DNA from 3 places in the Mesorhizobium sp. M1338 genome. Region 2 is predicted to be linked to each of the others. Evidence: riboswitches for the same ligand, from Rfam matches in the RefSeq annotation. Region 2 holds a riboswitch; each other region holds the start of a gene.

Region 1 (3,242 bases), on a different contig from region 2:
TCGACGCTCAGCCAGACGATCCGCCAGCTCGAAGCGCGGCTTGGCTTGCGCCTGCTCAACCGCACAACCCGTAGCCTCTCGCTGACCGAAGCCGGCGCGCGCCTACACGCGCGCTTCGCGCCGGCCATGGCCGAGATGGAGGCGGCGGTCGGCGATGCCATAGCCTTGCGTGGCATGCCAGCCGGCATCTTGCGCGTCCATATGCCCAGTGTTGCCGCCACCACCTATCTCGAGCCGGTGCTCGGCCGTTTTCACCAGGCTTGGCCCGACATCGTGCTCGATGTGACGATCGACGATGCCGCCATTGATAGTGTCGAGGCCGGCTATGATGTCAGCGCCAGACTTGGTGAATTTCTTGAAGCCGACATGGTCGCCGTAGCGCTCGGCGGCACCCAGCGCCAACTCGCCGTGGCCTCGCCGGAGTACGTCGCCCGTCACGGATCGCCGTCGGCACCCGCGGATTTGCACCAACACCGCTGCATCAACTGGTGCCGGCCGGGCAGTGCCGGCCCCTACAGATGGGAATTCGCCAGGGATGGCCAATGGTTTTCGGTCGCGGTCAACGGTCCGCTGATCGTCTCTAGCCGCGACATGGCGATTGCCGCCGCGGTGCAGGGCGTCGGCATCGCATTCTGGGCGGAAGAGCTGGTACGTCCGCTGATCGATGCCGGCAAACTGGTGTCGCTGATGGATGAGTGGTGTGCGACCTTTTCCGGCTGGTTCCTCTGCTATCAGAAGCAGCGCCATACGCCGCCGGCCGTGCGCGCCTTCGTCGATTTTCTGCGGCATGCACATGCCGGACGCCAAACGCTGCCGGGTGGCTGACGGCGCGCCGCGCCGCTTGAACAGGTCGATAATGCCAGCTTGGCCTTGTTTAGGAGTGCCCGGTTCCGCTGACGCCCAAAGAAGCCGCGGAGCATGCGCTCGCGGCTTCTTCGGTGGCCAGCAATGGCCTACTTACCGCAATGGTTGTCATTGACCGTCGGCGCAGAGGTGCCCGGCGACGTGTGGGTAGCGTCAGGCTGCGCGCCCTGCGGGCCGGCCGGGCAATTTCGATCTGCGTTCGAATTCATTTCGCCGGGCATGCCGGTCGTGCTGTTGGTTATGCCGGGGTCGACAGTACCAGGGCTGACCGTATTCGGCGAAGCCGGGGTGTTCGGCTCCACAGTCACCGACTTCCCGCTGCCGCTGCCATCGCCATTTGCGTTGTTGCTACCGGCGCTTTGCGCCATGGCTGACATGGCCAGACCGACGGTAAGAGCCGAAGCTGCGATGATTTTCATGAACATGGTTTGTCTCCATTTCTGTGAACTCGTCGCTTGTTTCTACGAAGGTGATCGCATTGCGACTGTGGGGACAACAGGTCGCGGCAGCGAAGGTTCCCGACAAAATTCCGCTCCAGCAGCATCGGCAGCTTCGACCCAAGAACCAGGCCTGGCGCAATGCTTTTTTGGCGCAACGCGCTGAAAAAATGGCTTTCACTTCAGTTTGATTGGTGCATTAACCCGCGCATCCACGGGGGTGCTCCGTACGGTCGGGGCTGAGACGGGGCGGCAAGCCCGCAGACCCTAAAAGCTGATCTGGGTAATACCAGCGGAGCGAGGCGGGCGATGTTTTCAGGCGCACAGATTTCCCTATATCCCATGGTCGACGATTTCGTCGGCGTCATCCTTGGCGCGCTGGGCGCGCTGTGCGCGACCTCTTCGTGGTGGCGGCGCGCAGCGGCAAACTCGCGTGCTGTCGGCTGCCATTTCGCGCGGCTGTCCGGGCGAGCCGGATGATCCGATCTGCCGCTCCGATGCGCTTGGCGGACCTGTCGGGCCACTCGGCCCGCGCAGGGATGCGGCATCGCGGCGGTGCGCGGCGCCGGCGGCAGCGCAGTTCTCGCTCTACGTGATGGGCACCGACGACCATATGGACGAGATCTACGGCTGCATCGATTTTCTCAAGCAGTCGGGCGTCTATGAGCGCTCCAGCATTTCTGCGCGAAATTGCGCGGAGGCGACGCGGCGCGGCTATCAGTTCGCTGTTGATCATCCCGAGGAGGCGGGCAGCCCTATTGGTCGCCGCCAACAAGGATACGCTTAATCCGGCACTGATCGAGGCTTCACTGAAGATGCTGGTCGACGGCCATTATCTGCGCAGCCAAAGCGGCGCCATCGGGACGATGGAACCGGCCAAGATGGACGCGATCGGCGGCTATCTCTTCGCGTCGAACTTCGAGGAAATGGCTGGCCAATCAAAGAAGCTCACGAAGTGCGGCAGCTCTACGTCAGACACACAGATCAGCAGATCCGACTAATTCCGGACGATCTCATAGAGCAGAGTGGTTTTGATGTGTCGTCCGGATTCACCCTGCAGCGACAGGGCGGCTGCGTAGAGTTTTGCCACGGCCGGGCAGAGACCTTCGAAGTCCCGGCTGACATTGGCAATGGCAGTCATCTCGGCGGGAGTGCCGCCAGCATTGATGAAAGCGTCGGCCAGCAGCGACCAGTCTCCGTCGCTAGCAGCGGCGGCCGGCAGACCGCCATCCTTCGCTGCACCGAAGGCATGAAACAGGGTGGCGCCGACCTTGTCCATGTCGATCAGGAAATCCTGGTCCGGCGCGCTGAGTGCGCCCGGCCCTTCACGTAGGTAGTTGTTGCAGACGGCGGCGGTTTCCCGCGCCATGACATGGTTGAGCATATCCGATTGTGCACGCAGCGCTTCGGCGGCTTTGCCATCCGGAGCCGAGGACAGCAGGGGTGCGTATCTTCGCCTGAGATCGGCGACAGCCATCCTGCTCGTATTTCGCATCTGATCGACATTTCCAAGTCTGGCCACGGCCGTGATCTTTTCCACGACGGCGTCGTAGTCGTCTGGAAACTCCTGCTTGATTGCCTTGAAGATTTGGCTTCCCTGGCTCTCAATCTGTTCCCTTACCTGAGCTGTGGTCAGCGTTTGTGGATCGGGCGAACCCGCCACCGTCTGGTAGAGATATTTACCGCCGGCAAAGCCGACCACCCAGGGCAACACCTTCACTGCAACGAAGGACAAAGCGGCGACCGCCGCCACGCTCAAAGCCCTCCAACGCGACATCTGGCAGCCCTCCCGAACCTTGTCTCTATTTCGCCCCGAGGCTCAGCGCTTTCTTGCGGTCGGTCTCGGCGCGCTTGTGGTTGCCCTTGGCGTCCCATGCTCTGCTCCGCACTTTGTAGGCGGCGGCGAAATCCGGTTTGAGCTTTATCGTCTGGCTCAAATCG
Region 2 (3,242 bases):
GACAGATTGAACTGGTCCTCCCAGCGGAACTCGAATCGCGCGCGGGAAAGGGCATCATCCCTGACTTTCGCCGCCGGATGACCTTTTGCCAGGTCGGCGGCATGGGCCGCGATCTTGTAGGTGATCACGCCGATCTTGACGTCGTTGCGATCGGGAAGACCGAGATGCTCCTTCGGCGTGACGTAACAGAGCATGGCGGTGCCGAACCAGCCGATCATGGCGGCCCCAATGCCTGAGGTGATGTGGTCGTAGCCCGGCGCGATGTCGGTTGTCAGCGGTCCAAGCGTATAGAAGGGCGCTTCGCCGCAGACAGCGAGCTGCTTGTCCATGTTCGCCTTGATCTTGTGCATCGGCACGTGGCCGGGCCCCTCGATCATCACCTGGCAATCCTTGGCCCAGGCTATCTGCGTCAGTTCGCCGAGCGTTTCCAACTCGGCGAATTGCGCCGCGTCGTTGGCATCGGCGATGGAGCCCGGACGAAGGCCGTCGCCGAGCGAGAAGGACACGTCGTAGGCGCGACAGATGTCGCAGATCTCCGCAAAATGCTCGTAGAGGAAGCTTTCCCGATGGTGGTGAAGGCACCATTTGGCCATAATCGACCCGCCGCGCGAGACGATACCCGTGACCCGGTCAACGGTCAGCGGGATATAATGCAGCCGCACGCCGGCGTGGATGGTGAAATAGTCGACGCCTTGCTCGGCCTGTTCGATCAGCGTGTCGCGGTATACCTCCCAGGTCAGATCCTCGGCAATGCCGCCAACCTTCTCGAGCGCCTGGTAGAGTGGCACCGTGCCGATCGGCACCGGTGCGTTGCGCACGATCCAGTCCCGGATGTTGTGAATGTTGCGGCCGGTCGACAGGTCCATCACCGTATCGGCGCCCCAGCGAATCGCCCAGACCATCTTTTCGACCTCCTCGGCCATCGAGGAGGTGACAGCGGAGTTACCGATATTGGCGTTGATCTTCACCAGGAAATTGCGGCCGATGATCATCGGCTCGCTCTCCGGGTGGTTGATGTTGGCGGGAATGATCGCGCGTCCGCGCGCCACCTCGTCGCGCACGAATTCCGGCGTGACGAAATCGGGAAGCGCCGCGCCGAAGGCTTCGCCGTCGCGCGGCAGCTTGCTGCGCATGGTCTCGCGGCCGAGGTTCTCGCGTATGGCGACGAACTCCATCTCAGGCGTAATGATGCCGGCGCGCGCGTAGGCAAGCTGGGTCACCGCCTTGCCGGCCTTGGCCCTGAGCGGCCGGTTGCGAACGGGAAATTCCGGTGTCAGGCGCTCGCCCGCCGCGAATCCGTTGTCCTCCGGCCGGACATGACGGCCGTCATAGGCTTCGACATCGCCGCGTGCCGTAATCCATTCATGGCGAAGCCGGGCGAGGCCTTTTTCGATGCTGGTTTTGACAGTCGGGTCCGTATAAGGGCCGGACGGATCATAGACGGTGACGGGCGGTTCGCCTGCCGTCGGATGGACGGAGATTTCGCGCATCGGCACCTTGATGTGCGGATGGAGGACGCCAGACTTGTGGATTTTCCGTGAGGCAGGCAGCGGCCCTGTCGACACGGCGGGGGTGAGGGCATTCATCTTGAGGCTCCTTTGCTCATGCATTGGAGACCCAGTTCTGTGCCGGAAGGATGAAAAGACGCTTCTGTGGACCTGCCGAAATAGGACCTCGGGCGTGAACTCCCGCAGAGCGCTTGCACCGTCCCTACGCCAGTATGAACTGGATCAGGTTCAACGGGTCACTGCGCCGCGAAAGCCAGCAGTATCTCAGCCCCTTGCCGGGACTCCCCTGGTGAATGGGTCGAAATTGAGCGGGCCGACGCTATTTTGTCAAGCGCTTTTGGCCCGCGGCTTTGATCGGTCGCCAATCAAGTCGTGCGGGAAGGCTGATGAATGTGTCGGGGAAGATTTGGCGGTAGGCGTCGGTGCTCATGGTTTGCCCTCGTGCCGAGCGCCTGGGCCGAGGAGTTCGCGCAGGAACTCCTGCATCCAGATCGGAACAGCGGAGAGACCAGCGCGCAGATCCTCGCGGATCACCTCGCCGTGCTTGGGGTCGGCAAGCGGGCGGCGCAACGTCGTCTGGATCCGCAGCTCTCTTGACCGTCGGAGCGGGCCGAACGCTACGGAAGATGCGAGCTTTTTCATTCGACCAGATCCCGTAGGTAGTGCCGGCAAAGGGGAATCCGATTTGCTGAGCGACCTGCAGTTCGGAAAGAAGGTTTGGTCAAGCAATGGGATAGAACTCCATCCAATTCGTGGAGCAGGGAACTTGCTTCTTCCCGTCAAATGCCGGATGAAAGATGACAACTGAGGGATTGATTCGGAGCTTGTGAATGCGCGGGGTGCAAGCAGCTTTGGCCGCACTGATCCTGACCGGTCCCATCACTTCCGCTCTCGCCGACAACAGTTCTCCCTTCATCTATTTTGCTACCGAAGATCCTTTCGCTGTCGGTCAACCGGCGAAGAACGACGTCTATTTTTTTGGCGGCGTTTTTGCGGCCGGATCATTTGGGAACACGATCAACGTCTTCGGCGCCGACTATACGAACAACTACATAATCGGAGCTGCTTACGGCCGCGACTTCGCCGATATTGGCGCTGGTTTCGTTCTTGGCGGTGTGACCGGGGCCGCCGTAAGGTTTGGCGAGGATGACGATACGTCAGGGGAAGTTTGGGCCGGGGTTAGGGTTCGTCACCAGGGCCTTGTCATCGGCGATCTGGCGATTGCGCCAGCACTGACGGCCGGTTTGAGTGCCGTTACGGGAACCACCGAAATCGAACGCGAGCGCGAGGTCTATTACGACGGCGACGCGTCTTTCCTTGGTTTCATCGGCGCCGAGCTTTCTTTCAGGTTAAGGCAAGCTCCCAACGTCGAGCTTGTCTATCAACTCCACCACAGATCCGGCGCCGGTGGTACGTTTGGAAATATGGGAGAGGGTTCCAACGCGAATACTGTTGGGCTTCGTTATCGTTTCTAGCTGACGCCTTAACGCTCCGACATTTTGAACGGAGCAGCTTCACAGCCTTCGACCCACGGGGAGGAAGCTCCAACTCTCTGTGGCTCATGGCGCGTTTGCTGACCCTGGCGACTGGTCCCGTGGAAGAAATCGAAACCGCTTTCGCGAGCTGCGTCAACGCAATGACCTTCGTCTGGATCATCTCCAACTCACGCTGAGCATTTGTCTCGCAGAAGGGGCCATACACTTGAGCGGCTGACAGCGCCCGGAAAGGTGGCGG
Region 3 (3,242 bases), on a different contig from region 2:
AGCTTGTGCTGCTCGCGTTCTTCCTCTTCCAGCACCAGGTCGCGCCATTCCTCGAAATGGCCAAAACCCTTGTCCAGCCTGCGCGTCTGGCCGCGATCGAGCCAGACGGTGGCGCGCGATACACGCTCGAGAAAGCGGCGGTCGTGCGAGATGACGATCAGTGCCGATGAGGTGCGGACGAGCTCCTCTTCCAGCCATTCGATCACCGAGAGGTCGAGATGATTGGTCGGCTCGTCGAGCAGCAGGATGTCGGGTTCGGGCGCCATGACGCGGGCAAGGGCCGCGCGCCTTGCCTCGCCGCCGGACAGGTCGTTCGGCCGCTCCTCACCCGAGAGGCCGAGATGCTCCATCAGATAGCTGGCGCGGTACGGGTCGTCGGCGGGTCCGAGTCCGGCCTCGACATAGGCGCGGACACTGGCAAAACCCTCCATGTCGGGCATCTGCGGCAAATAGCGGACGGTCGCCGAAGGCTGGCGGAACACCTCGCCGTCCTGCGGCTCGATCAGGCCGGCGGCGATCTTCAGCAGCGTCGACTTGCCCGACCCGTTGCGGCCGACCAGCGCGATCTTGTCGCCGGCAGAAGCGGTCAAGGCGGCGCCATCGAGTAGCGGCGTGCCACCGAAGGTCAGTTTTATCCCGTCGAGGTTGAGAAGGGGCGGGGCCATGTCAGCTTTCAGGTAAGGGAAAAGGATGAGCGAGCAGCATCGCGCGGCCGTGGCCGAGCGCGATTTCGAGGCGGCCCTTGACCTCATTGGAAATGGTCAGCGACGAACCGAACGCCACCTTGACGTGATTCAGTGGCCATTTGGCGCCATTGACGGTCAGGCCGGCGAGTTCGGAAAAGCCGAGCACCGAAAACAGCGTGCCGTCGGCATAGTCGAAACCGGCCCTGCCGTGGAGCAGGGGAACGCCCTCCTGGGCGCCGCTGGTCAGCAGCACCTCCGTTCCGGCCTCGGCAAGGCGCAGGGCAAGCGCAAGATGCAGGAAAGCGTGGTCGGCGCGCTTGCCGCCGAAGGCGCCGGCGAGCACCAGGCTGGTCGCGCCGAGCTCCAGTGCGGCTGCGATGGCCAGTTCGCCATCGGTTTGGTCCTTTTCCGCCGAGAAGGTCCGGCGGGGGACAGTGGCGAGATTTTCCGGCAGGTTGGCCGGCACGGAATCGAAATCCCCCACCCACAGTTCCGGGACTAGGCCGAGCAGCCGCGCATGGCCGATGCCGGCGTCGGCGGCAATCACGCGGGAGCCTTCGACCTGGCGGTCGAGCCGTGGCGTGCGGATGAGGTCGCCGCCAAGCAGGATGGTGAATGTGCTCATATCGTGTGGCCCTTACCAGCCTGGCACCGGAAACGGAAGGCGGCAAACTCCCACTTGCGTGAGGGATCGGCCGGGCCTATGTGTCGAAACGCTCTAACGGGGTGCCGAACGCGATCTTCGCGGACCGGCTGAGAGGCAGTCTCGCCAACCCGCTGAACCTGATCCGGTTTGTACCGGCGGAGGGATTAGACGTTTCGGACAGTCCGACGCCTCAATTCCTTCAATTCGAACGAAGGAGGCGCCGATGCGCACGCTTTTATACGCTCTTGTCTCAGCCATGACCGTGGTCTTGTCCGGGCCGGCCTTGGCCAAAGACAAACTCACCGTCTACACATATGAGAGTTTCACCGCCGACTGGGGTCCGGGTCCCGTGGTGAAGAAGGAATTCGAGGCCGAATGCGGCTGCGATGTGGAGTTCGTCTCGGTTGCCGATGGCGTCGCGCTGCTCAACCGCGTCAAGCTGGAAGGCGCATCGACGAAGGCCGATATCGTGCTTGGCCTCGACACAAACCTTACCGCCGATGCCAAGGCCACCGGCCTGTTCGCGCCGCATGGCGCGGTGGCGGATGCCACTGTGCCGGGCGGCTGGAGCGACGACACTTTTGTCCCCTTTGACTACGGCTACTTCGCTGTCGTCTACGACACGGAGAAGCTGAAGAGCCCGCCGAAGAGCCTGAAAGAACTGGTAGAAGGCAGCGCCGACGACAAGATCGTCATCCAGGATCCGCGCACCTCGACGCCGGGCCTCGGCCTGCTGTTGTGGGTCAAGTCTGTCTATGGCGACAAGGCGCCGGAGGCCTGGGCCAAGCTGAAGGCGAAAGTGCTGACCGTGACGCCGGGCTGGAGCGAGGCCTACGGCCTGTTCACCAAGGGCGAGGCGCCGATGGTGCTGTCCTACACGACGTCGCCGGCCTACCACATGGTGGCGGAAAACACCGAGCGCTACCAGGCGGCCTCCTTCGAGGAGGGCGAGTACCTGCAGATCGAGGTGGCGGGCATCACCACGACAGGGGCCAAGAACCCGCTGGCCGAAAAGTTCATGGCCTTCATGACCGGACCGAAGTTCCAGGATGCCATCCCCGAGACCAACTGGATGTTCCCGGCAGGGAAGACCGACAAGCCGCTCAACCCGGCCTTCGACAAGCTGGTCAAGCCGACCAAGACCTTGCTGTTCAGCCCCGAAGAGGTCGCCGCCAACCGCAAGGCCTGGGTGGATGAGTGGCTGGCGGTGATGAGCAAGTAATTTGGTCCTATGATCGAAAGATGAGTGTCCTACGGCGCCCCCCTCTGTCCTGCCGGACATCTCCCCCACACGGGGGGAGATTGGCTGTCGTCGGCGATTTCGCCAATCGCCAACGTTGCTGGAATGAGCGAGGCGCGGAAACTGCCAATCTCCCCCCTTGTGGGGGAGATGTCCGGCAGGACAGAGGGGGGCGCGAAGGAACGCGGCCTTCGCTAAGAACCTCAAGTCAGGTGGTCCAGCGTGCAACGCGCGTCTGACCCCCGCATCAGCGCCGGCATCCTCGCGCTCGCCGCAATCGCGCTGCTCATCGGCGGCGCGTTTGCCGGCCTGCTTTTCGAAGGCGGCCACGATCTTTCGGGCGCCTGGGCAGCCTTCGATCCCTATCTGCTGCGCGTCGTGCGCTTCACGCTCTGGCAAGCGGCATTGTCGACGCTCCTCTCCGTCGGGCCGGCGCTGTTTGTCGCGCGGGCGATGTCGCGGCATCCACGCTTCTTCGGCCGCGCCTTCATCCTGCAACTGTTCGCCATACCGTTGGCGCTGCCGGCCATCGTCGCGGCACTCGGCGTGCTGGCGCTTTATGGCCGCGCCGGCTATTTCGCCGGCGTGTTCACGGTGATCGGCGGTGGAAGCTGGTCGGGCATCTACGGCCTGTCGGGCATTCTCGTCGCCCATGTCTTCTTCAACCTGC

What was found. Region 2 has a riboswitch for thiamine pyrophosphate ahead of thiC (phosphomethylpyrimidine synthase ThiC). Riboswitches for the same ligand answer to the same signal wherever they lie in the genome.
Region 1: it holds a riboswitch for thiamine pyrophosphate, as region 2 does, so the genes downstream of both, NKH19_RS30205 (YkoF family thiamine/hydroxymethylpyrimidine-binding protein) here and thiC (phosphomethylpyrimidine synthase ThiC) in region 2, are expected to answer to the same signal.
Region 3: it holds a riboswitch for thiamine pyrophosphate, as region 2 does, so the genes downstream of both, thiB (thiamine ABC transporter substrate binding subunit) here and thiC (phosphomethylpyrimidine synthase ThiC) in region 2, are expected to answer to the same signal.

Annotation. Positions count from the first base shown of each region.
Region 1 covers NZ_JAMYLL010000065.1:3,584-6,825, forward strand. The annotation lists gene NKH19_RS30195 (LysR family transcriptional regulator) at 1-825, shown strand, start outside; gene NKH19_RS30200 (hypothetical protein) at 954-1,289, opposite strand; TPP riboswitch at 1,508-1,620, shown strand; partial or broken gene NKH19_RS30205 (YkoF family thiamine/hydroxymethylpyrimidine-binding protein) at 1,611-2,012, shown strand; gene NKH19_RS30210 (hypothetical protein) at 2,060-2,302, shown strand; gene NKH19_RS30215 (hypothetical protein) at 2,299-3,054, opposite strand; gene NKH19_RS30220 (tetratricopeptide repeat protein) at 3,104-3,242, opposite strand, start outside.
Region 2 covers NZ_JAMYLL010000041.1:48,697-51,938, reverse strand. The annotation lists partial or broken gene thiC (phosphomethylpyrimidine synthase ThiC) at 1-1,586, opposite strand, end outside; TPP riboswitch at 1,690-1,806, opposite strand; gene NKH19_RS26055 (hypothetical protein) at 1,935-2,150, opposite strand; gene NKH19_RS26050 (hypothetical protein) at 2,339-2,983, shown strand.
Region 3 covers NZ_JAMYLL010000003.1:140,266-143,507, reverse strand. The annotation lists gene NKH19_RS04535 (ABC-F family ATP-binding cassette domain-containing protein) at 1-665, opposite strand, end outside; gene NKH19_RS04530 (thiamine diphosphokinase) at 667-1,311, opposite strand; TPP riboswitch at 1,399-1,513, shown strand; gene thiB (thiamine ABC transporter substrate binding subunit) at 1,556-2,554, shown strand; gene thiP (thiamine/thiamine pyrophosphate ABC transporter permease) at 2,795-3,242, shown strand, end outside.